Regions from separate parts of the Mesorhizobium sp. ESP-6-2 genome, predicted to be linked through region 1. Evidence: predicted binding sites of a transcription regulator. Region 1 holds the regulator's gene; each other region holds the start of a gene.
The links. Region 1 encodes PhoB, which activates phosphate uptake and scavenging genes when phosphate is short. Its sites were predicted from a motif close to TGTCATNNANCTGTCAT; they were not measured.
Positions count from the first base shown of each region.

Region 2: LB532_RS15310 (ceramide glucosyltransferase) is a predicted target of PhoB. The motif match lies at 3,200-3,216, and genes of this name have one in related genera.
Region 3: ppk2 (polyphosphate kinase 2) is a predicted target of PhoB. The motif match lies at 2,729-2,745, and genes of this name have one in related genera.
Region 4: LB532_RS03320 (PhoX family protein) is a predicted target of PhoB. The motif match lies at 2,859-2,875, and genes of this name have one in related genera.

Region 1 is NZ_JAIUGT010000001.1:83,975-89,477, forward strand. Features, by position in the region: gene LB532_RS00405 (sugar ABC transporter permease) at 1-210, opposite strand, end outside; gene xylF (D-xylose ABC transporter substrate-binding protein) at 352-1,392, opposite strand; gene LB532_RS00415 (ROK family protein) at 1,652-2,893, shown strand; gene phoB (phosphate regulon transcriptional regulator PhoB) at 2,901-3,590, opposite strand; gene phoU (phosphate signaling complex protein PhoU) at 3,610-4,317, opposite strand; gene pstB (phosphate ABC transporter ATP-binding protein PstB) at 4,343-5,146, opposite strand; gene pstA (phosphate ABC transporter permease PstA) at 5,143-5,503, opposite strand, start outside.
Region 2 is NZ_JAIUGT010000005.1:77,294-82,796, forward strand. Features, by position in the region: gene LB532_RS15300 (2'-deoxycytidine 5'-triphosphate deaminase) at 1-507, opposite strand, end outside; SAM riboswitch at 585-662, shown strand; gene LB532_RS15305 (O-succinylhomoserine sulfhydrylase) at 720-1,910, shown strand; gene LB532_RS15310 (ceramide glucosyltransferase) at 1,941-3,092, opposite strand; gene apaG (Co2+/Mg2+ efflux protein ApaG) at 3,324-3,716, shown strand; gene LB532_RS15320 (Hsp33 family molecular chaperone) at 3,916-4,947, opposite strand; gene argF (ornithine carbamoyltransferase) at 5,071-5,503, opposite strand, start outside.
Region 3 is NZ_JAIUGT010000003.1:287,145-292,647, forward strand. Features, by position in the region: gene hemB (porphobilinogen synthase) at 1-715, shown strand, start outside; gene LB532_RS10960 (dihydrofolate reductase family protein) at 963-1,610, shown strand; gene ppk2 (polyphosphate kinase 2) at 1,701-2,621, opposite strand; gene LB532_RS10970 (aldo/keto reductase) at 2,859-3,902, shown strand; gene LB532_RS10975 (hypothetical protein) at 3,983-4,129, shown strand; gene LB532_RS10980 (DUF982 domain-containing protein) at 4,157-4,390, opposite strand; gene LB532_RS10985 (GntR family transcriptional regulator) at 4,521-5,186, opposite strand; gene LB532_RS10990 (multidrug efflux MFS transporter) at 5,304-5,503, shown strand, end outside.
Region 4 is NZ_JAIUGT010000001.1:661,771-667,273, reverse strand. Features, by position in the region: gene LB532_RS03325 (flavin-containing monooxygenase) at 1-729, shown strand, start outside; gene LB532_RS03320 (PhoX family protein) at 789-2,792, opposite strand; gene LB532_RS03315 (hypothetical protein) at 3,080-3,559, shown strand; gene LB532_RS03310 (response regulator) at 3,722-4,378, opposite strand; gene LB532_RS03305 (sensor histidine kinase) at 4,375-5,503, opposite strand, start outside.

The sequences.
Region 1 (5,503 bases):
CGTGAGGAAGGTACGGCTGTCGAAATCGAGCGGATTGACGCCGAGACGCAGGCTGGACAGGACATGCAACCCGATCCAGATCAGCAGCAGCGCGCCGATCATGCCGAGCATGCGCGTGTCGATCTCGGTCGCCTTCAGGAACCGGGCGACGGCGCCGAGTTCCGACGCACGCGCGGTGTCGGCCTGCGGGTTGGACGTCGTGTCGGTCATGATTTTCTCCCACCGGCCTGCCCGTCTGACGCGGATGCCGGAAGCCAGCCTAGAAGTTACCCGCCCGGGGCGGAAAAACAAATCTTCTTGAAAAAACGCCGCGGCTTGGCAGCCGCGGCGTTCATCGCTTGAAATGGAAGATCAGTTGCAGGCCGCGACGCTGCCCGCCGCGACGCCGGCACAGACCTCGTCTTTCTTGATCCAGCCGGCGTCGATGACGACGTTGAGATTGTCCTTGGTGATCGCAACCGGGGTCAGGAACAGCGATTTGACGGTGTTCCCGCCGGGCGTGGTGAAGTCCTTGACGCCGGCGATATCGGTCATCTTCTTGCCGTCGGCCAGCTGCGAGGCGATCTCGGCGGCATTCTTGCCGAGTTCACGCGCGTCCTTCCAAACCGACACGGTCTGCGTGCCGAGGGCGATGCGGTTCAGCGCCGCGTGGTCGCCGTCCTGGCCCGACACCGGAACGGTGCCGGCCAGGCCTTGAGCCGTCAGCGCCGCCACGACCCCGCCGGCAGTGCCGTCATTAGCCGCCACCACCGCGTCGACCTTGTTGTCGTTGGCGGTCAGGAACTGTTCCATGTTCTTCTGCGCGTTGGCCGGCAGCCAGCCATCCGTATAGGCTTCGCCGACATTCTTGATCTTGCCGCTGTCGATGGCATCCTTGAGCACTTCCATCGAGCCGGAGAACAGGAAATCGGCATTCGGATCGGCACCCGAGCCCTTGATGAAGACGTAGTTGCCTTCCGGCTTCACCTTGAACACTTCGCGGGCCTGCATGCGGCCGACTTCCTTGTTGTCGAAGGTCAGATAGAAGACGTCCTTATTCTCGATCAGGCGGTCATAGCCGACGACCGGAATGCCTTCGTCAAGCGCCTTCTGCACCGCGGGGCCGATGGCGGAGGCGTCCTGCGCCAGGATGATCAGCGAATTGGCGCCCTGCGAGATCAGGCTCTCGACGTCGGTGAGCTGCTTGCCGGGATTGGACTGGGCGTCGGCGGAAATATACTTGTCGCCGGCGGCTTCGATCGCCTTCTTCATGGCGGCCTCGTCGGTCTTCCAGCGCTCTTCCTGGAAGTTCGACCAGGAAACGCCGATGACCTTGTCCTTCGCCTGCGCGACCGACGCGAGCGTCAGCGACATGGCGACACCCGCCAGGATAGCGGCTGTGAATCTCTTCATCTTAATCCTCCCTGCGCCGCGTATGGCGCGACCAAACAGGCCCTTAGGCCGGCACAAAAGGCTCTATTTTTTCGAGCCTCGAAAAAACACTGATCCATCGTCGGAACGCTGTCAACGCCGATTCTGATGTATTTTGATGTCCTCGGGAATTTTTTTCGAGCTCCGGAATAAATAATGACAGCCAAGGCCGGTTCTGCCAGTATTTGACGGTCGTCGAGGCCTGGGGAGAGAACGCGGCGACCGGGAGGATGCGAGAAGAATGTCGGTCGGAATCCGCCACGACGATCTGCGCCGACGCAACCGGGCGATGGTGATCGCAGCCGTGCGCCGTGCCGGGCAGCCCTCGCGCACTGAGATTGCCGCGACCACCGGGCTCAGCCATTCCACCATATCGGCGATCTCCTCCGACCTGATTGGCGAAGGCATCCTGGCGCAGAGCAAGCCGAGCGAGGCCGGTGCGCTGAAACGCGGCCGGCCGCAGGTCGGTCTCAGCCTCAACCCTGAAGCCGCGGCTGTGATGACCGTGGTGCTGTCGCTGAATTTCCTCTCCGTCGCAGTCATCGACTATGCCGGCCAGGTGATATCTGAAGAGCAGCGCCGGCTGGACACGCTGACCCTGTCGCGCGAGGCGCTGATCGGCGAATGTGTGGCCATCGTCAGGCGGCGGTTCGAGGATCCCGACCTCGACGTCGGCAGCATCGCCCGTATCGCGCTGGCGATCCAGGGCATCACCGACACGGATGCGCGCACCATGCTGTGGTCGCCGATCACGCCGCAGACCGACATCGCCTTCGCCGACATACTGGAGACCGAGTTCGGCATTCCCGCCACCATGGAGAACGATTGCAACATGATGGCGGTGGCGCTGCGCTGGCGCGATCCCCAGCGCTACCGCGACGACTTCATCGCCATCCTTTTGTCGCACGGCATCGGCATGGGCCTGGTGTTGAAGGGTGAACTGTTCACCGGCACCCATTCATCCGGAGGCGAGTTCGGCCACATGATCCATCGCCCCGGCGGGGCGCTCTGCCGCTGCGGGCGGCGCGGCTGTGTCGAGGCCTATGCCGGGAACTATGCCATCTGGCGCAACGCTAGGCAGCTTGGCGAGGACACCGAGCCCGTCGACGTCAGCGACGCCGACATGCGCACCCTGGCGGCCTCGGCGCGCGAAAAGGACGGGCCGGAGCGCGAAGCCTACCGCAAGGCCGGCGAGGCGCTGGGCTATGGCCTTGGCAGCCTGTTCGCCCTGATCGATCCGGCGCCGGTCGCCATGGTCGGCGTCAGCGCGGCCGCCTTCGACCTGATCGAGCCGGCATTGCGCGAGGCGATCGCCCAGACCGCCGGCGGCCAGCACTCGAAATCGATTTCCTTCGACACCGAGCCGAACGAACTGCCGCTGATCCGCGAGGGTTGCGCCATGCGCGCGCTGACCTTCGTCGACCAGGAAATTTTCGCGCCGGGGGCACAAGCGAAATCAGGCATAGGCGAGAACGTTGCGTGACATATCCCTAGTCTTCGCGGATCGCATACCCCGCGCCCCGAATGGTGCGGATCACGTCAGGCATGCGGCCATTGTTGACCGCCTTGCGCAGCCGGCCGACATGCACGTCCACCGTGCGCTCGTCGATATAGATCGTTTCGCCCCAGACATTGTCGAGCAGCTGACTGCGCGAGAACACGCGGCCCGGGTGGCGCATCATGAATTCGAGCAGGCGGAACTCGGTCGGCCCGAGCCGGATCTCGCTCTTCTTGCGGTAGACCCGGTGCGATTCACGGTCGAGCACGATGTCGCCGACCTTGAGCACGCTGGACAGAACTTCGGGCTTGGCGCGGCGCAGCAGCGCCTTGACGCGTGCCATGAATTCCGGGGTTGAGAACGGCTTGACTAGATAGTCGTCGGCGCCGGTGGAGAGACCGCGCACCCGGTCGCTTTCCTCGCCGCGCGCCGTCAGCATGATGATCGGCAGCCGCTCGGTCTCGGGCCGCATCCGGAGACGGCGGCAGAGTTCGATGCCGGAAACCGCCGGCACCATCCAGTCGAGCACAAGAAGGTCAGGGACATTCTCCTGCAAGCGGATCTCGGCTTCGTCGCCGCGCGTCACCACCTCGACCTGATAACCCTCCGATTCCAGATTGTAGCGGAGCAGCACACCCAGCGGCTCCTCGTCCTCCACCACCATGATGCGTGGCGCGATCATCGACTGGTCACCCCTGCCGTCACGCCGCTGGCGCCGACATCGCCGTCTCGTCCTGCTTCGGGCGATTGGCGGGCAATTGCGTGCCGGTCAGCACATAATAGGCATTTTCGGCAATGTTGGTCACGTGATCACCGATGCGCTCGAGATTCTTGGCGCAGAACAAAAGATGCGTGCAGGCGGTGATGTTGCGCGGATCCTCCATCATGTAGGTCAGCAGCTCGCGAAACACCGATGTGTATTTGACGTCGATGCGTTCATCGTCGGCGCGCAGCTTGGCAAGTGCCGCGGAATCGCGCGCCGCATACTCCTCGATCACCCCTTGCACCTGGATCAGCACCAGCTGCGCCATGACATCGATGGAGTGCGACAGGTTGCGCGGCGTGGCGGCCAGGCCGACGGTGCCGACGCGCTTGGCGATGTTCTTGGCGAGATCGCCGATGCGTTCGAGATCGCCCGCCATGCGGATCGAGCCGACGACATGGCGCAGATCGTCCGCCATGGGCTGCCGCTTGGCGATCAGGGTGATGGCGCGGTCGTCGAGTTCGCGCTGGCGCGCATCCATGATCGCGTCGTCGGAGACGACGCGCTGGGCGAGCGCGTTGTCGGAATTCAGGAGCGCCTTGGTGGCGCCGCCGACCATCGATGAGGCGAGATCGCCCATGTCGCGGATCAGCCTGCTGATCTGTCCGAGATCTTCGTCAAAGGCTGCGACTGTATGTTCGGCCATGATCTTGGTCCTCGTGTGCGTGGGATCAGCCGAAGCGGCCGGTGATATAGTCCTGCGTGCGCTTCTCGCGGGGCGACGTGAAGATCTTCTCCGTGCGGTCGAACTCGACCAGCTCGCCCAGATACATGAAGGCGGTCTGCTTCGATACGCGCGCCGCCTGCTGCATGTTATGGGTGACGATTACGATCGTATAATCGGCCTGCAGCTCGTCGATCAGTTCCTCGATCTTGGCGGTCGACAGCGGATCGAGTGCCGAGGCAGGCTCGTCGAGCAGGATGACCTCTGGCTTCACGGCCACCGTGCGGGCGATGCAGAGGCGCTGCTGCTGGCCGCCCGAAAGGCTGAGGCCACTGGCGTTGAGCTTGTCCTTGACCTCGCTCCACAGTGCCGCGCGCTTCAGCGCCTGCTCGACACGGCCGTCCATCTCGGCCTTGCTGAGCTTCTCATAGAGCCTGACGCCGAACGCGATGTTCTCGTAAATCGACATCGGGAACGGCGTCGGCTTCTGGAACACCATGCCGATCTTGGTCCTGAGCAGGTTGAGGTCCTGCGACCGGTCGAGGATGTTCTGGCCGTCGAGCAGCACCTGGCCCTCGGCGCTCTGCTTCGGGTAGAGCTCGTAGATGCGGTTGAAGACGCGCAGCAGCGTCGACTTCCCGCAGCCCGAAGGCCCGATGAAGGCGGTGACGCTGCGCTCAGGCAGCGACAGGCTGATATCCTTCAGCGCCTTCGACTGGCCGTAGTAGAAATTGAGGTTCTTGACCTCGATCTTGGCTTTCTCGACCGCGACTTCGGGCGTGTTCAACTCGGTGGACAACATCGGTTTCATCTGTCCTCTCTGCGTCCGGTAAGGCTGCGGGCGAAGATGCTCAGCCCGAGAACCGTAAGGGTGATTATGAGTGCGCCGGTCCACGCCAGCTGCTGCCATTCCTCATAGGGGCTGAGAGCGAACTGGAAGATGGTGACGGGCAGGCTGGCCATCGGCGCGTTGAGATTGCTCGACCAGAACTGATTGTTGAGCGCGGTGAAGAGCAGCGGCGCCGTCTCGCCGGAAATGCGGGCGATGGCCAGCAATATGCCGGTGACGATGCCCGACAGCGCCGCACGGTAGGCGACCGAGCGGATGACCACCCAGCGCGGCGCGCCGATCGCGGCGCCGGCCTCGCGCAGGGCGTTCGGCACGAGG
Region 2 (5,503 bases), on a different contig from region 1:
GAGCAGCGCATTGCCGGTGCGGAAGCGTATCTGCGAAAGGCGCGAGCCGGCGCGCACGACGATCGGGAAGGTGCGTGGACTGACTTCGAGATAGAGCGGACCATGATAGCCGGCGGCGATCTTGTCGAACTCGTGGCCGCGATCGGTCATCACGCGGGTGAAGATATCGAGCCGCCCGGTCGAGCTCTTGGGATTGGCGGACGCCGAAATTTCCGCCGGCAGCGCCAGGCTTTCGAGCAGGGGCACGATGTAGACGCAGCCGGTTTCCAAAACGGCGCCGTCGGCCAGGCTGATCTCGTGCAGCTTCAGCCGGTCGAGTTTTTCACTGACCTTGTGGTTGGGACCCGGCAGGAAGGACGCGCGCACCCGCCACGCCTTTTGGCCGAGCCTCAGATCAAGGCTGGCCGGCTGGATCTGGTCGGCGTCGAGCGCACGCGACGACTTCAGCGCGCCGGACTGGAACAGCGCCGCAATGTCCTGATCGGGAAGAATTCCTGTCTGCCGCAAAGTCTGGCTCCGCTCTGCTGGTACAAGTCTCTTAATGAAGCCGGCAATTGACGCAAGCGTGGCGCGGGTCTAAAGGGTCGTTATCCCGTGGTGATTTGGCCGGTCGGCTTGCAGCCACGTTAAACAAGTCGCTAAAGGACCGTCGGGCCGCAAGGCCGTATGGACCGGTTGCGACTTTTTCGCGGCCGGTTTTTTTGTGTTTGGATAGGACGATGACGAGCAAGACGCGCAACTGGAAGCCTCAGACCGCACTCGTGCATGGCGGGACCCTGCGTTCCGGCTTCGGTGAAACTTCCGAGGCGATATACCTGACCCAGGGCTATGTCTATGAGACGGCCCAAGCCGCCGAAGCCCGCTTCAAGGGCGAGGAACCGGGCTTCATCTATTCACGCTATGCCAATCCGACCGTCGACATGTTCGAGAAGCGCATGTGCGCGCTCGAAGGCGCCGAGGACGCGCGCGCCACCGCGTCCGGCATGGCGGCGGTGACGGCAGCCCTCCTGTGCAGCGTCAAGGCCGGCGATCATATCGTTGCGGCGCGCGCCCTGTTCGGCTCCTGCCGCTGGGTGGTCGAGACGCTGGCGCCGCGTTACGGCATCGAGGCGACGCTGGTCGACGGCACCGACATTGCCAACTGGGAAAAGGCGGTTCGGCCCAACACCAAGCTGTTTTTCCTGGAAAGCCCGACCAACCCGACGCTTGAGGTGGTGGACATATCAGCCGTCGCTTCGCTTGCCAATTCGATCGGCGCGCGGCTGGTCGTGGACAATGTCTTCGCCACGCCGCTGCAGCAGAAGCCGTTGCAGCTCGGCGCGCATGTCGTGGTCTATTCGGCGACCAAGCACATCGATGGCCAGGGCCGTTGTCTCGGCGGCGTCATCCTGTCGGACAAGAAATGGATCGACGAAAACCTGCACGATTATTTCCGCCATACCGGCCCCAGCCTGTCGCCGTTCAACGCCTGGACGCTGCTGAAGGGCCTGGAAACGCTGCCGCTGCGCGTGCGCCAGCAGACGGAGAGCGCCGGCAAGATCGCCGATTTCCTGGCCGAGCAGCCGGAGATCGCCCGCGTCATCTATCCCGGCCGCGCCGACCATCCGCAGGCCGATATCGTCAAGAAGCAGATGTCGGGCGGCTCCACCCTGATCTGCTTTGACGTCAAGGGCGGCAAGCAGGGTGCCTTCGCCCTGCAGAACGCGCTCGACATCGTCCTGATCTCGAACAATCTCGGCGACGCCAAAAGCCTGATCACCCATCCGGCGACGACGACGCACAAGAACCTCAGCGACGAAGCGCGCGCCGAGCTCGGCATCGGACCCGGCACGCTCAGGCTGTCGGTCGGGCTGGAGGATACCGACGATCTGCTGGAAGACATCGCGCAGGCGCTTGAGGCCGCCAAATAAGGCCGGTCGAGGCATCGTCGTCCGCGTCGATCAGGCGCGCGATGGCGTCTCTTCCAGTTCAGCCGCCTTGGTGCCGATGGTCATGGCGTTGCCGCGCCAGTCGACCGCACGACCCAGCCAGCCGCGCGCCCAGATGGCGGGCAACATCAGGTCTCGTGCGATCATCGCGGTGACGATGCGCGGCGACAGATACCAGCCCTTTGCCGAGGCGAGCATGCATTCCGGCAGGTAGGCGAGCGCCAGCACGCAGAGCGCTGTCATGGGCAGGCTGACGCCGGCGCTGGCTGCGGCGATCAGCGCCAGCACGAGCGGAGCCGCCACGCCGGTCAGGATCTCGGGTGCGAAGAACAGCGGAAAGGTGACGCGGCGCAGGCGCGCCCAGCGGGCCTGGCGCGACCAGATCTCGCCCGGCATGCGCTGCCCGAGCGGCTGCTCGAAAGGCGAAGCGACGAGATTGACGCGCAGGCCCAGCCTGTTGACCAGTTTGGTCGACGCGGCATCCTCCGCGATCTCGGCGGCGAGCGCACGGATGCCGCCATTGGCGTCGAGCATCTGCTTGTTCCACAACATGCTCTTGCCCTGGGCAAAGCCGAGGCCAAGCGCCTCGCCGGCATATTGCCAGCGCGCCTGCAGCGTGTTGAGGAAGGCGCATTCGACTTCTGCCCAGAAGCCGTCGGGCCGCGAACCGATCGGCGTCGAGCAAACCAGGCCGGTGTCCCGCCGCCATGCCGCCATCAGGTGCTGGACGTAGTCTTTCGGCATCAGCACGTTGGAATCGGCGAGAATGACCCAGTCGTGGCGCGCAGCCTCCCAGCCCTTGACGCAATTGTTCAGTTTCGGGTTGGCGCTGATGCGGTCGTCGCCGGTAAGCAGGCGGGCCGGCACGGCTGGAAAGCGGGCGATGGCGGCGCGGATCGGCTTGACCGCGGGGTCGTCGGCATGGGCGACACAGAAGATCAGTTCGTAGCGCGGCCAGTCGAGCGAGAAAGCGCGCTCAAGCGTCTCATGGGTAAACGGCTCGACGCCGCGCGCCGGGATGACGATCGACACAGGCAGCGGCTTGCCGGCCGGCGGCGCGATGGCGGCGCGCCGTTTCAGGCGCGAACAGGCGAGCAGGATGCTGGCGAGATTTGAGGCGATGAGAGCGATCGAAAGCGAGCCGGTTATGAGAGCGAGTTCCATCGATATCCGGTCACTCCAGAAAAACCGGCCCGCCTGGCGGCCGTTTTCGACAGTTCGACAGAGCGCCCGAGTCGCCCGGCATTGCTGGTGCACACCATCATTGTCATGTGTCACTCAAATGACATTGTTTGTCGGCACTTGCCCCCTCGAGGTGGCAACTCGGACGCGCACGGTTGATCGAACCGCAAAGAGCGCCGAATGTTCCACACCGGATTTGTTTTGGAGCCGCTCATGTACCGCGCCGTCACGCGCAACATCGAAGTGCAGGTCAGGCCGTTCTATCTCGAGGACCGCTCGGATCCTACGGAAAACCGCTACGTCTGGGGCTACCAGATAACGATCGACAACCAGTCCGACGAATTCGTGCAGCTGTTATCGCGCTATTGGCACATAACCGACGGCGCCGGCCGGGTCGAGGAAGTGCGAGGCGCCGGCGTGGTCGGCGATCAGCCCGAACTCAATCCCGGCGACAGCTACCAATACACGTCGGGCTGTCCGCTCTCGACGCCGTCGGGGATCATGGTCGGCCACTACACCATGCGCAACGAGCGGGGCGAGACATTCGACATCGCTATCCCCGCGTTTTCGCTGGATCTGCCAGGGACGAGGCGAACGGTGAATTAGCGAAAGCGGCGGCGACAGCCTCTTTCTCCCCGTCACTATACGGGGGAGAAATGTCCGGCAGGACAATGAGGGGCGGCGCCGACTCTGGAGATCTATCTCGCGCACCGAATGAAGACTGCCCTAACGCCGAACTCAGCGCTGCCCCTCATCCGCCTGCCGGCACCTTCTCCCCGTATAGTGACGAGGAGAACGAAGCACTTCACTGCGCCGCAAACTCGGCCGGGTCGAAGTCATATTGCGTCGAACAGAACTCGCAGGCGACGTGGATGCCGCCGTCCTCGGTGCTGTCCTTGATCTCCTGCGCGGAGAAGCCCTCGAGGATGCCGCGGATCTTGTCGCGGGAGCATGAGCACTGATCGGCGACGGGAACGCCGCCGAAGACGCGCACGCCATGCTCGTGGAACAGACGATAGAGCAGCCGCTCGGCGCCGATGGTCGGATCGATCAGTTCGGTCGGCTCGATGGTGCCGAGCAGCGCCAGCAATTCCTGCCAGGAATTGTCTGTGGGATCGTGGATCTCCTCGCGCGGATCGCCATCCCTGCCGGGCAGGTCAGGAACGCGCATGCGCTCGGAGGCCTGCGGCAGGAACTGCGCCAGGATGCCGCCCGCCCGCCACTGCTCGCGCGCGCCGCCGGGGCCGGGCGTCAAAAGCTTGGCGACGGAAAGCCGGAGATCGGTCGGGATCTGCTCCGACTGGCGGAAATAGGTGCGCGCGGCCTCTTCCAGGGTCTCGCCGTCGAGCTGGACGATGCCCTGGTAGCGCTGCGTGTGGGCACCTTGGTCGATGGTCAGCGCCAGCACACCGTTGCCGAGCAGCGTTTGCTGCGAGGTCTCGCCGGCCGCAATCAGCGCCTCCAGCCGGTCGGCATCGAAGCGCGCATAGGCACGCAGCGCCGAGGGCGTGGAAAAATCCGCGACCAGCATGTCGACAGGCCCGTCGGTGCGGGTCTGCAGGATGAACTTGCCCTCGAACTTGAGCGAGGTGCCTAGCAGCACCGTCAGCACACAGGCTTCCGCCAGCAGCCGGGCAACCGGCTCGGGATAGTCATGGCGGCCAAGGATCGCATCGAGCATCGGCCCGAGCTGCACGGTGCGGCCGCGCACATCGAGCGGACCGACCTCGAAGGGCACGACGTGATCATCGCCAGCGTAACCGAATTCGCCGAGTTTGGGGTGATGTTCAGCCACTTGATGGGTTTCCAGCATGACAAAGCTCCAGGGCGCGGCCATGCCGCCCTTTGGGGAGCATGCGTCTAAACGCGCTTGATTTGCGTGATGCCGCGCAGATAGGCATCGCGCCTCCGGAGATCAAGTTCCCCGGCACGTCGAGCGCCAAGACACTTCAAGTCCACTTCAGGCCCCAAGACACCAGGCAAGCACGGCCTTCTGGGCGTGGAGCCGGTTCTCGGCCTCGTCGAAGACCACCGAATGCGGACCGTCGATGACCTCATCGGTCACTTCCTCGCCGCGATGCGCCGGCAGGCAGTGCATGAACAGCGCGTCGGGCTTTGCCTTGGCCATCAGCTTGGCGTTGACCTGGTAGGGCGAAAACACGTTGTGGCCGCGGGCGCGGTGCTCCTGGCCCATCGACACCCAGCAGTCGGTGACGACGCAGTCGGCCTGGTCGACGGCTTCCTCTGGCGAGCGGGTAAAGGAGAGCTTGCCGCCATGTGCGGTTGACCAGTCGACGTGCTTCTGCGCCGGCTCGCTGCCTTCGGGCACCGCGACGTTGAGGTTGAAGCGGAACCGCGCCGAGGCTTCCAGCAGCGAATGCAGCACGTTGTTG
Region 3 (5,503 bases), on a different contig from region 1:
CGGCTCCCATATCCTCGATCCCGACAACGTCATCAACCGCGCCACGCGCGCGATCAAGGACGCGGTGCCTGAGATCGGCGTCATCACCGATGCCGCGCTCGACCCGTTCACCAGCCATGGCCATGACGGCATCCTGCGTGACGGTCTCATCGTCAATGACGAGACGGTGGAACAGGTGACCGCGGCCGCCGTCATACAAGCAGCGGCCGGCGCCGACATCATCGCGCCGTCCGACATGATGGACGGCCGCATCGGCGCCATCCGCGACGCGCTCGACGCAAACGGTTTCCAAGACGTGGCGATCATGTCCTATGCAACGAAATTCGCCTCCGCCTTCTACGGGCCGTACCGCGAGGCGGTCGGCACGGCCGGCCTGCTCAAGGGCGACAAGAAGACCTATTACATCGACCACGCCAATTCAGACGAAGCGGTGCGCGAGGCCGAGCAGGACCTGGCCGAAGGCGCCGACATGCTGATGGTCAAGCCCGGCCTGCCCTATCTCGATATCATCCGCAGGCTGAAGGACGAATTTGCGGTGCCGACCTTCGCCTACCAGGTGTCGGGCGAATATTCGATGATCAAAGCGGCGGGCGCCAATGGCTGGATCGACGGCGAAAAGGCTATGCTGGAATCGCTTCTTGCCTTCAAACGCGCCGGCTGCGACGGCATTTTGACCTATTTCGCCCCTGAGGTGGCGGAGATGCTGAGAGCATAGTTTCCTCCCACGCCTTCAGACCATATGCTCTTCATGGAACTCACCGGCGAATGAGCCGGTATGGCGGCCGTCTCGGCAGCCGCTACTTTGGCATCCGAGCCGACCATCAGGTAATCCTCTGGACATCGCACGGGCGAGGTAGGGATATGCGTCTTCTCGACCGCTGAAAATACCGCTTGCAATTCGCCATCGGTTTGCTAGAAAAATAACTGCTTGCAAAATACAACCGGTCCTGAGGAGGCTTTCCATGTCCAAACTTCGCGTCAACGCATTCACCTTGTCGCTCGACGGTTACGGCGCCGGTCCCGACCAGGATTTGAAAAACCCGCTCGGCGTCGGTGGGGAAGCCCTGCACAAATGGATGATCGGCACCCGCACCTTCCGCAAGATGGTGCTCGGAGACGATGGCGGCACCACCGATACCAACGAGGCGTTCGCGGCGCGCAGCTTTGAAAATGTCGGCGCCTGGATCCTGGGCCGCAACATGTTCGGGCCGATCCGCGGCGAATGGGCCGACGAAAACTGGAAGGGCTGGTGGGGCGACAACCCGCCCTATCATGTGCCGGTCTTCGTGCTGACCCACCATGCGCGCGAGCCCATCGTCATGGAAGGCGGCACGACCTTTTACTTTGTCACGGATGGCATCCATTCGGCGCTCGAGCAGGCAAGAGCAGCGGCCAATGGCAGCGATGTGCGGGTCGGCGGCGGCGTCGCCACCGTCCGGCAATATATTCAGGAGAGGCTCATCGACGAGATGCATCTGGCGATCTCGCCGGTGCTGCTCGGCTCCGGCGAGCACCTCTTCGCCGGGATTGATATGCCGAAGCTCGGCTACGCGTGCAGCGAACAAGTAGCGACGCCGCTTGCCACGCATGTCGTCATCAAGCGGACTTAGGAATTAGTTGTGCGACAGTGGGAATTGGCGAAACCCTTGGTGCAGATCCCTTCTCCCGGTCACTATACGGGGAGAAGGCCAAACTCTCGTTCAATACTTCTCGGGCACGTAGAGCTCGCGCGGCAGCACCTGGCGCTCGTATTCGGGATTGAAGACGCGCTCGGGTAACGTGATCTCCTCGTGCGGCACCTCTTCGTAGGGAACCTGCTGCAAGAGGTGGTCGATGCAGTTCAGCCGCGCCCGCTTCTTGTCATTGCCCTCGACGATGAACCAGGGTGCCTCCGGAATGTTGGTACGGGCGAAGGTCTCTTCCTTGGCTTTGGTGTACTGTTCCCAGCGCACGCGCGACTGCAGGTCCATCGGCGACAGCTTCCACTGCTTCATCGGATCGTGGATGCGCATCAGGAAGCGCATCTGTTGTTCCTCGTCGGTGATCGAGAACCAGTATTTGACCAGCGTGATGCCCGAGCGGACCAGCATGCGCTCGAACTCCGGCACGTCACGGAAAAATTCCTCCACCTGATCGGGCCCAGCGAAACCCATCACCCGCTCGACGCCGGAACGGTTGTACCAGGAGCGGTCGAACAGAACGATCTCGCCGCCGGCCGGCAGGTGCGGCACATAACGCTGGAAATACCATTGCGACTTCTCGCGCTCGGTCGGCGCCGGAAGCGCCACGACGCGGCAGATCCGCGGATTGAGCCGCTGGGTGATGCGCTTGATGACGCCGCCCTTGCCAGCCGAATCACGGCCTTCGAAGATCACCACAAGCTTCTTCTTGTGGTAGGCGACCCAGGATTGCAGCTTGATCAGCTCGGATTGCAGCCCGATCAGGTCGCGAAAATACTGCATTCGGTCGATAGAAGGCGGATGCGCGTTCTTGTAGATCCTGGCGATCTCCAGCGACAGCGCCGGTTCCGACATCTCCAGCTCATAGTCCTCGTCGAGCGTGTCGGCGAGTTCGGCTTCCAGCCAGTCACGGGCGCCGGACTTGGGTATGGATTCATTCATCTGGTGCTCCTCCATCTGCAAGCTGCCGCCTCCGGCAACGACCGGGCACACTGGCCGCGTCCTGACGGCGGCGCGCAACACCCTGACCGACTGAGTATAGGCCGGCAATGACGGTTTTATTGCAGGGGCACGCCAGGGCCGCTCATCGGTGTGCCGGGGCCGGAGGGCGACAAGCCGCGCGGATTGTCCTACAAATCCAGCAACCTGCTCGGGCCATTCTCAATCGCGAGGACTGACATGGAATACCGCACTCTCGGCCGTTCCGGCCTGAAGGTTTCGGCGCTGACCATGGGCACCATGACCTTTGGCGGCGCAGGCCCGTTCGCGGCTGTCGGCAACAGCGATCTCGCCGAAGCGAAGCGCATGATCGATCTGTGCATCGATGCCGGCATCAATCTCATCGACACGGCCAATGTCTATTCGGACGGCCTGTCAGAAGATATCATCGGCGAGGCACTCGGCGGCAAGCGCAGGAACGACGTGCTGATCGCCTCCAAGGCGCGCATGCGCATCGGCGACGGTCCCAATGACGAAGGCCTGTCGCGCCATCATTTGATCCGCGAATGCGAGAAAAGCCTGAAGCGGCTCAAGACTGACGTCATCGACATCTATTTCCTGCACGAATGGGACGGCGTGACGCCACTCGAAGAGACCATCGCCGCGCTCGATGCGCTGGTCGGCCAGGGCAAGATCCGCTATATCGGCTGCTCCAACTATTCCGGCTGGCAGGTGATGAAGGCGCTGTCCATCAGCGACAGCCGCCATCAGCCGCGTTTCGTCACCCAGCAGATCCACTACACGCTCGAGGCACGCGAAGCCGAATACGAGCTGCTGCCGATCTCGGTCGACCAGGGATTGGGCGTGCTGGTGTGGAGCCCGCTGGCGGGAGGCCTGCTGTCGGGCAAGTATCACCGTGACAACCCGACCGCGCGCCAGGTCGCCGGCTGGTCCGAACCGCCGATCCGCGACGAGGACCGGCTGTGGCGGATCGTCGATGTGCTGGTCGAAATAGGCAAGGCCCGCGGTGTGTCCGCCGCACAGGTGGCGCTTGCCTGGCTGCTTGGCCGGCCGGCTATCAGCTCGCTGGTGATCGGCGGGCGCAACGAGGCCCAGTTCAGGGACAATATCGCGGCGGCCAGCCTGACGCTGACCGGCGAGGAACGTGATCGCCTCGACGCGGTCAGCCGCCCGCCCCTGCTCTATCCCTATTGGCATCAGCAGTTGACAGCAAAGGAGCGTTTCGGCGCCGCCGACCTTGTGATCGACCGAAGCAGCTTATAGGAACCCTGGTGCCGGCTCCGAGACCTCGGAAGGCGAACGACGCGTAGTCAGCCCACAAGAACAGCAAAAAAGGAGCCGCTATGGCACGAGCACCAAATTACGATCAGGAACGCAAGGAACGCGATCGCCAGAAGGCGGCCAAGAAGGCCGAAAAGCTGGCGGCCAAGGCTGCGGCGCGGGAGCGTCAGAAACCCGAGACTGACGCCGAGACTGAAACAGAGGAATGACGGCGCGCGGCGGCAATCCGGCCTGGATCAGGCCGGCGCCTTGTCGCTGACGAAGACGTCCACTTCACGCGCCGCCGCGATAAAGGCGCGCCTTGCGTTCATGGCCGGCTTGTCGCCGGCCAGCGCATCGTGGCAGGCCTGCAGCGCCGCGCGATGCTTGGGAGTGCGCTTCCCGGGCCAGCTGTTCATGAGATAGTCGGAAGCCTCGCGGGCCGAGCGTAAGAGCTGTGTACTTCCCGCCGTGACTGATTTGACGGTCACGGGTACTTCAAATCGGTTGTTTTCCATCGCCCGGTCCTACGCCATCGGCGTCCACGAAGCGAGGCCGAAAGTGGGGCTCGGGGCCGGCGGTCCTTTTTTCGGCGGCGAGTGGCCTGCCCTGCAGGCTGCATTATGCCGCCACGACGGCGAATCCCCTGGCGCGAAGGCCGCGGCGATCATTGGCCAGCGACGTCAACAGACGGTCGCGACTGCCGACGATATGCTCTGAGAGCAAGCGCCCGGCTTCCTGTGCATCGCCGCTCCGCACGGCGGCCAGGATGGCGTGATGTTCAGCCCACGCGCGGCCAAGGGCCGCTCCATCGCGTACCTCCAGCCAACGGGCGCGCGAAAGCCTGGTCATCGCATCGCGGACGGCCCGAAACAGGAATTCATTGCCGGACAGTCGCGCCAGCTCGATGTGGAAGTCCATGCCGACGCGATGCCATTCCTCGCGCGGAGTGTCGTCGTCGCAGGAGACGAGCATAGCCTCGACGACATCGACGGCGCTTCTGTCGGCAAGCCCGCATGTCAGCCGCAAGGCCGCGACCTCGACCGCTTCGCGGTAGACCGCGATCTGCTCGAGTTCGGTCAGGTTGATGGGCGAGACCGTCCAGCCGCGCCCGTCCCTGCCGACCAGCCCCTCGGTTTCGAGCCGCAGCAACGCAGCCCTGACCGGCGTACGCGAGGCGCCGAAGCGGCTTTCGATCCAGCGCTCGGTGAGTTTCTCACCCGGTCCGATCTCAAGTCCAAGGATCATCTCGCGGAGCTGCCGTTCGACGTTGTGCATCTGCGACATCGTTGTTGCCTTTTCACGTGCGCATTGACAGCGGTCGGGCTGTGGGTCCATGACGGATACCGACTTGGTATCCCAAAATGGTATCCACAACAATCCCCTGACACACGCAGGCACGACATGACGCAGAACGACACGGACCAGGGCGGCTACAACATCCACTGGCGGCGCAATCTTGCCGTCTGCTTCGCGGGTTCGTTCAGCACGCTCATCGCCATGACCCTGCTCTTGCCGTTTCTGCCGCTCTATGTCGAGCAACTGGGCGTCGAGGGCCATGCGGCGATCGTGCAATGGTCGGGCATCGCCTATGGGGCGACCTT
Region 4 (5,503 bases), 580 kb from region 1:
AAAGGAATGCGGGACTTCGCCGGCCGCATCATCCATTCGGCGGATTTCGGCGACGCGAAGGACTATGCCGGCAAGAAGGTGCTGGTCGTCGGCGCCGGCAACTCGGGTATAGACGCGCTCAATCACCTGGCGCAGGCAAGCACCGCCTCGCTGTGGCTGTCGGCCCGCAACGGTCCGTCGGTCCTGCCCAAGCGCATCGGCAAGATTGCCGTGCACCGGCTGTCGCCGCTGATGGCGCGGTTGCCTTTGCGGGTCGCCGATGCGGTGATCGCCTTGACGCAGCGCCTGGTTTTCGGCGACCTGACGAAATTCGGCGTGCCGCCGGCACCGGTGGGCGGCGCCAGCCGCCTGACCACCGACTACACAGCGATCGCCGCCGACGAGGGCGCGATCGACGCCATCCGCTCGGGCAGGATCACCGTCGTGCCGGGGGTGCGGGAATTCACCCGCGACGGCGTCATCCTGGCCAATGGCAGCCTGATCGATCCCGACATCGTCATTGCCGCGACGGGCTACCGCACCGGGCTTGAGCAGATGGTCGGCGATCTCGGCGTGCTCGACGGCAAGGGCGTTCCGCTCTTCAACGGCGGCGATGCCGATCCGAAACTGCCTGGCCTCTGGTTCACCGGCATGCGGCCGAGCATCCGCGGCTGCTTCGCCAATGCCGCCATCCAGGCCAAGGCGATCGCCGGGCGGATTGCCCGGCGGATCGCCAATTCCGGCCCCTGAACCGGGCTGGAGGTTCGTTTTACGCGTCGGACGGAACCCCACTTTCCTGGAATTGCCCTCTAAATCGCGATCTTGCCGCCGCCTTGCCTGGTAATGGCGACGACCGCCGGCCGCACCGGCATGTCCGGTTTGAAATCGGGCCAGCGCGTCGACGGATCCTCATAATAGGACGGGCGGCCGAACGCCTCCCAATCCTCGCCACCGTCGCCGGGATGCTGGACGGCGACGAAGGCGGTCTGATCGTCCGGCGCAAACAGCGGCCCGCACATTTCAGCGCCGATCGGCACGCGGAAAAACAGTTTTGACGTCGCGCGCGCCGGCCCTTCGGTGTCGACCGCCCACAGGCCGTCGGTGCGGCCGGTGGCCTTCGGGCCCTGGCCGTCGGTGGCGACCCACAGGCGCCCGGCCGAATCGACCGCGCAATTGTCGGGCATGCCGAACCAGCCGTTGGCCGTAGTGGCGGTGGAGAAGGTGGCGCCGACATCGGCAACCGCCGGATCGCCGCATTTCAGGAGCACTTCCCATTTGCCCCTGGTGCCGGCGAAATCGCCGCCATCCTCCGATATCTCGATGATGTGGCCGAAGGCGTTGTCGGCGCGCGGGTTGGCGGCGTCGACCTGGTCGGCCTTGCGTTTGGAATTGTTGGTCAGCATGACATAGACCTTGCCGTTGACAGCATTGGGCTGGATGTCCTCGGGACGGTCCATCTTGGTGGCGCCGAGCAGGTCGGCGGCACGCCGCGTCTCGATCAGCACGTCGGCCTGGCCGGCAAAGCCGTTCTCGGCCGTCAGCGGGCCGTTGCCGAAGACGATCGGCAGCCATTCCACCGTACCGTCGGCGGCGAACTTGGCGACATGCAGCGTGCCGTCGTCGAGCAGGTTCATGTTGGCGGCGCGGTCGTCCGGATCGAAACGGCCTGATGTGACGAATTTATAGACATAGTCGAAGCGCTCGTCGTCGCCGAGATAGAAGACGACGCGCCCATCCTTGGCGACGATCGATTCGGCGCCTTCATGCTTGAAGCGGCCCATTGCGGTGCGCTTCCTCGGCGTGGACGTCGGATCGTTGACGTCGACCTCGACGATCCAGCCGAAACGGTTGGGCTCGTTCGGCTCCTTGGCGAGGTCGAAGCGGTCGTAATGCGCGCCCCATTCATAGGCCCCTTCTGGAATGCCGAGGCGCTTGTAGTTGGCGGCTTCCTTATGGCCTTCCGGCAGTTCACCGGAGAAATAGCCGTGGATGTTCTCCTCGGCCATGACATAGGTGCCCCAGGGCGTGACGCCGCCGGCGCAGTTGTTGAATGTGCCGATGACCTTGGTGCCGGATGGGTCGGCATTGGTCTTGACGCGGTCATGACCGGCGACCGGGCCCGACAGCGCCATTTCGGTGTTGGAGGTGATGCGGCGGTTCAACTTGCCGTCGCGCACCACCTGCCACTTGCCGCCTTCCTTGCGGATCTCGACGATGGTGCCGCCATGTGCCGCCATCTCGACGTCTACCTGCTCCTTCGAGAGCGGTGCGAGTTCGGCCGCTTTCTTGCCGTCCTTCTCGACGATCTTGACGATGCCCGGGAACATCAGATGCGGATTGGTGTATTCGTGGTTGACGACCAGCAGGCCGTGCTCGGCGGAGCCATCGATCCCGATATAGCCGACATAGTCATTGTTGTAGCCGAATTGTCTTGCCTGGGCCTCAGCCGACTGCCTGGCCGGGTCGAACTCCGGCGAATCGGCAAACAGCGGATCGCCCCAGCGCAACAGCACGTCGGCGTCGTAGCCCGGCGCGACATGGTGCTTGTCGTCGATACCGGCTTCGAGTTCGTCGAACGAGAAAGCCGAACCCTCGGCGGCACGCGCATCGTCGGCGGCCACGAGCGCCAGCGGGCTGACGGTGGCGGCGATGGCCGAGACGGCCAGCGAACCCTTGAGGAAGGCGCGGCGGGAGAACCGCTCGGCGATGATTTCGCCCATGGTGCTGTTGTCGGTGGGGTTGGTCGCCGGACCGTCGTTTTCCTCAAGCAGGCTGGTGCGGAATCTGGCGTCGGGCGAGCGATGGTCGGTCATGGGTCTGCCTCTGGCTTCCTGGATGGCTGGAGCGTGTCACGCGTTTCGACCCCTTATAGACGATCGGTCACACTTTCGTGACATTCGTGCACCCGCCAGCTTGACCGCAAACCTCGCGCCATATCCGGTTTGAAACTCGGACTAAGGTCCTAAACCGATCGGGTCGAAGGTCTGGATTGCCGCGGCATCGGTCGTGGGCCACTTACACGAACACGCCATGTCGCCGATGGTCGCGTACCTGCACGAGATGGCCTCTGAATTTGCCGGTCCAATCAAGTGAGGGACTGATGCGCAGATCGATCATGGCTCATTGTTGCTGGCTGGCCCTGAGAGCAGTGCCGGCACTGGCGCTGACCATAGCCCCCTATCACCTCGATTTTCACGGTTCCGCCGCAGGCATTGTCGTGTCCAGCGCCCAGGCCAAGAACGGCAATGGCGGCAATGGCGGCGGCAATGGTGGAGGCGGGAATAGTGGCGGCGGCAACAATGGCAACGCCGGAGGCAACAATGGCAACGCTGGCGGCAACGGGAACAATGGCGGCGGCAACAGTGGCAAGGGGAAGGGCGCCAGCAGCTCCGGCAAGCATGTGAACGCAACAACCGGCGATCGTGTCGAAATAGACGACAACAAGATCGTGGTGCAGCACCCTAACGGTTTCGGCGAAGAGATCGAGAAGGGTCGCTTCAAAATGACCGACGCTCTGGGCCGCACGATCGTCGAGCGCCCTGCGACGGCGGCGGATATAAGCCGCCTCAAGGGGTTGTAGAGCGGGCAATAGGCATCGCCCGCTCTACGTGTCACCTCCGCCGCCCCCCGGCGGAGGTGACCTTCTCGCTCCGGCCCCGTGTAGGGGCCGTCTTTTTTTGCCCTGGAGCGTTCCGCTGCACCGCGCTTTCCCAAACTGTGGATCCCTTGCGGGCGACCAGGATTAGCTGCCGGCCCGATCCCGCGCTTCGCGCATCAGCAGCGCCGCCTCGGTGCGATTGCGGACGTTGAGCTTGGACAGCACACCGGTCATGTGATGCTTGACCGTTTTTTCCTGCAGTGCCAGCCGCAGCGCCACTTCCTTGTTGCTCAGCCCTTCCGCCACCAGCTGCAGGATCTCGGCCTCGCGTCCGGTGAGCTGACGCAGGCGGTCCGTCCTGCCGTTGCCCGGCTGCAGCGATTGCAGGTCCGAAAGCAGGCGGGCCGACAGGGTCGGCGACACATAGGTCTCGCCGGCCGCGACACCATGCAGGATTTCGGCCAGCATGCGCGAGCCGACCCCCTTCAGCACATAGCCGCGCACACCGGCGTTCAGCGCCCGCGCCACGTCAGCATTGGCCTCCGAGACCGTCAGCATGACGATCTTCTGTCCGGGATTGGCACCCAGTATGCCGGCCACCGACGCAAGACCGTCACCCGGCATGCTGATGTCGAGCAGCAGTATGTCGGGCTGCAAAGTCGAGGCGATGCGTTCGGCATCCTGCGCCGTGGCGCCCTGGGCCACCATGTCGAAGCCGCCGATCTCCGACAGGCTGCGGGTAACGCCTTCGCGAAACAGCGGATGGTCGTCGACAATGGCGACACGGATGGTACCGATCATGGTTGATCCTCGACAGCTAGCGTAATCATCAATCGTGTTCCCTGCGGCCCGGTCGTGGTCTCGAACTGGCCACCAATGCTTTCGATACGCTCCCTGATGCCGGCGAGCCCCAGGCCTTCTGCCCGCCTCGGGTCGAATCCGGGCCCGCCATCCGATACTTCAACGAAGAACTTGCCGCCTGTCATCCCGGCCTTCACCTCCTGATCCTTGCCCTGCCCATGACGGTAGGCGTTGTTCAGCCCCTCCTGGACGAAGCGATAGATGCTGATCTTCTCCGAAGCGCCCAGTTCGGGCAACTGCCTGGATAAGGTCAGCGCCACGGAACTGCGGGTCCTGCGTTGATGCTCGTCGACGGCAAGACGCAGAATGTCGCCGGCCGCGGCCGTTTCTATCTGCGGCAGGACGAGGCCGTTGCAGATGCCGCGGATTTCACGCATCGCGTCGTCCAGCGCCATGCGGATCATGGCAATCTCGGCGTTGCGGCTGTCGCTGGAGGCACCCTCGCCGGAAATGGCGGGGCTATCCACACGCAGCGCCGCCAGCGCGACGAGCTGAGCCGGCCCGTCATGAAGGTCGGCACCGATACGACGCAAGTATCGTTCGTTGAGCGCCGTGGCACGGCGCGACGCCTGCTGGACGCGCAGGCGCAGCGCCCGGTTTTGCGAGACCAGCGCCTGCAGCTCGGACACCTGGCCCTGCAGAACGCCGCGCTGCTTGTCGATGGTGCGGCTGCCACGTATGACGATCCCCGACAACAGCAGCAGCGCCGCCAGCGTGGCGCCGGCCACGATCAGCCAGCTTGACAGCAAGGCGGAAGCCAGAGCCGCCTGGAAATCGTCGGCGATCTCGTAGAATTCGGTGACGGCGACCACCTCGCCCGACCAGGGTTCGCGGACTGGATTGTAGATTTCCAGCAGCGGCACGCCCGCGGCCCTCTCCTCCTTGTCGTCCTCGTCGCCTAGCTCGTTGAACTCGGCGACGACATTCCCGGCGAAGGCGGCACGCAGATTGGCGCTCGGGCCGAACTGCCGGCCGATCAAGGCCGTGTCCTTCGAATACAGCACCGTGCCGTCCCGACGCCACAACTTGAAGGAAAACAGCCGTTTGCCGAGCGCACCTTGGCCG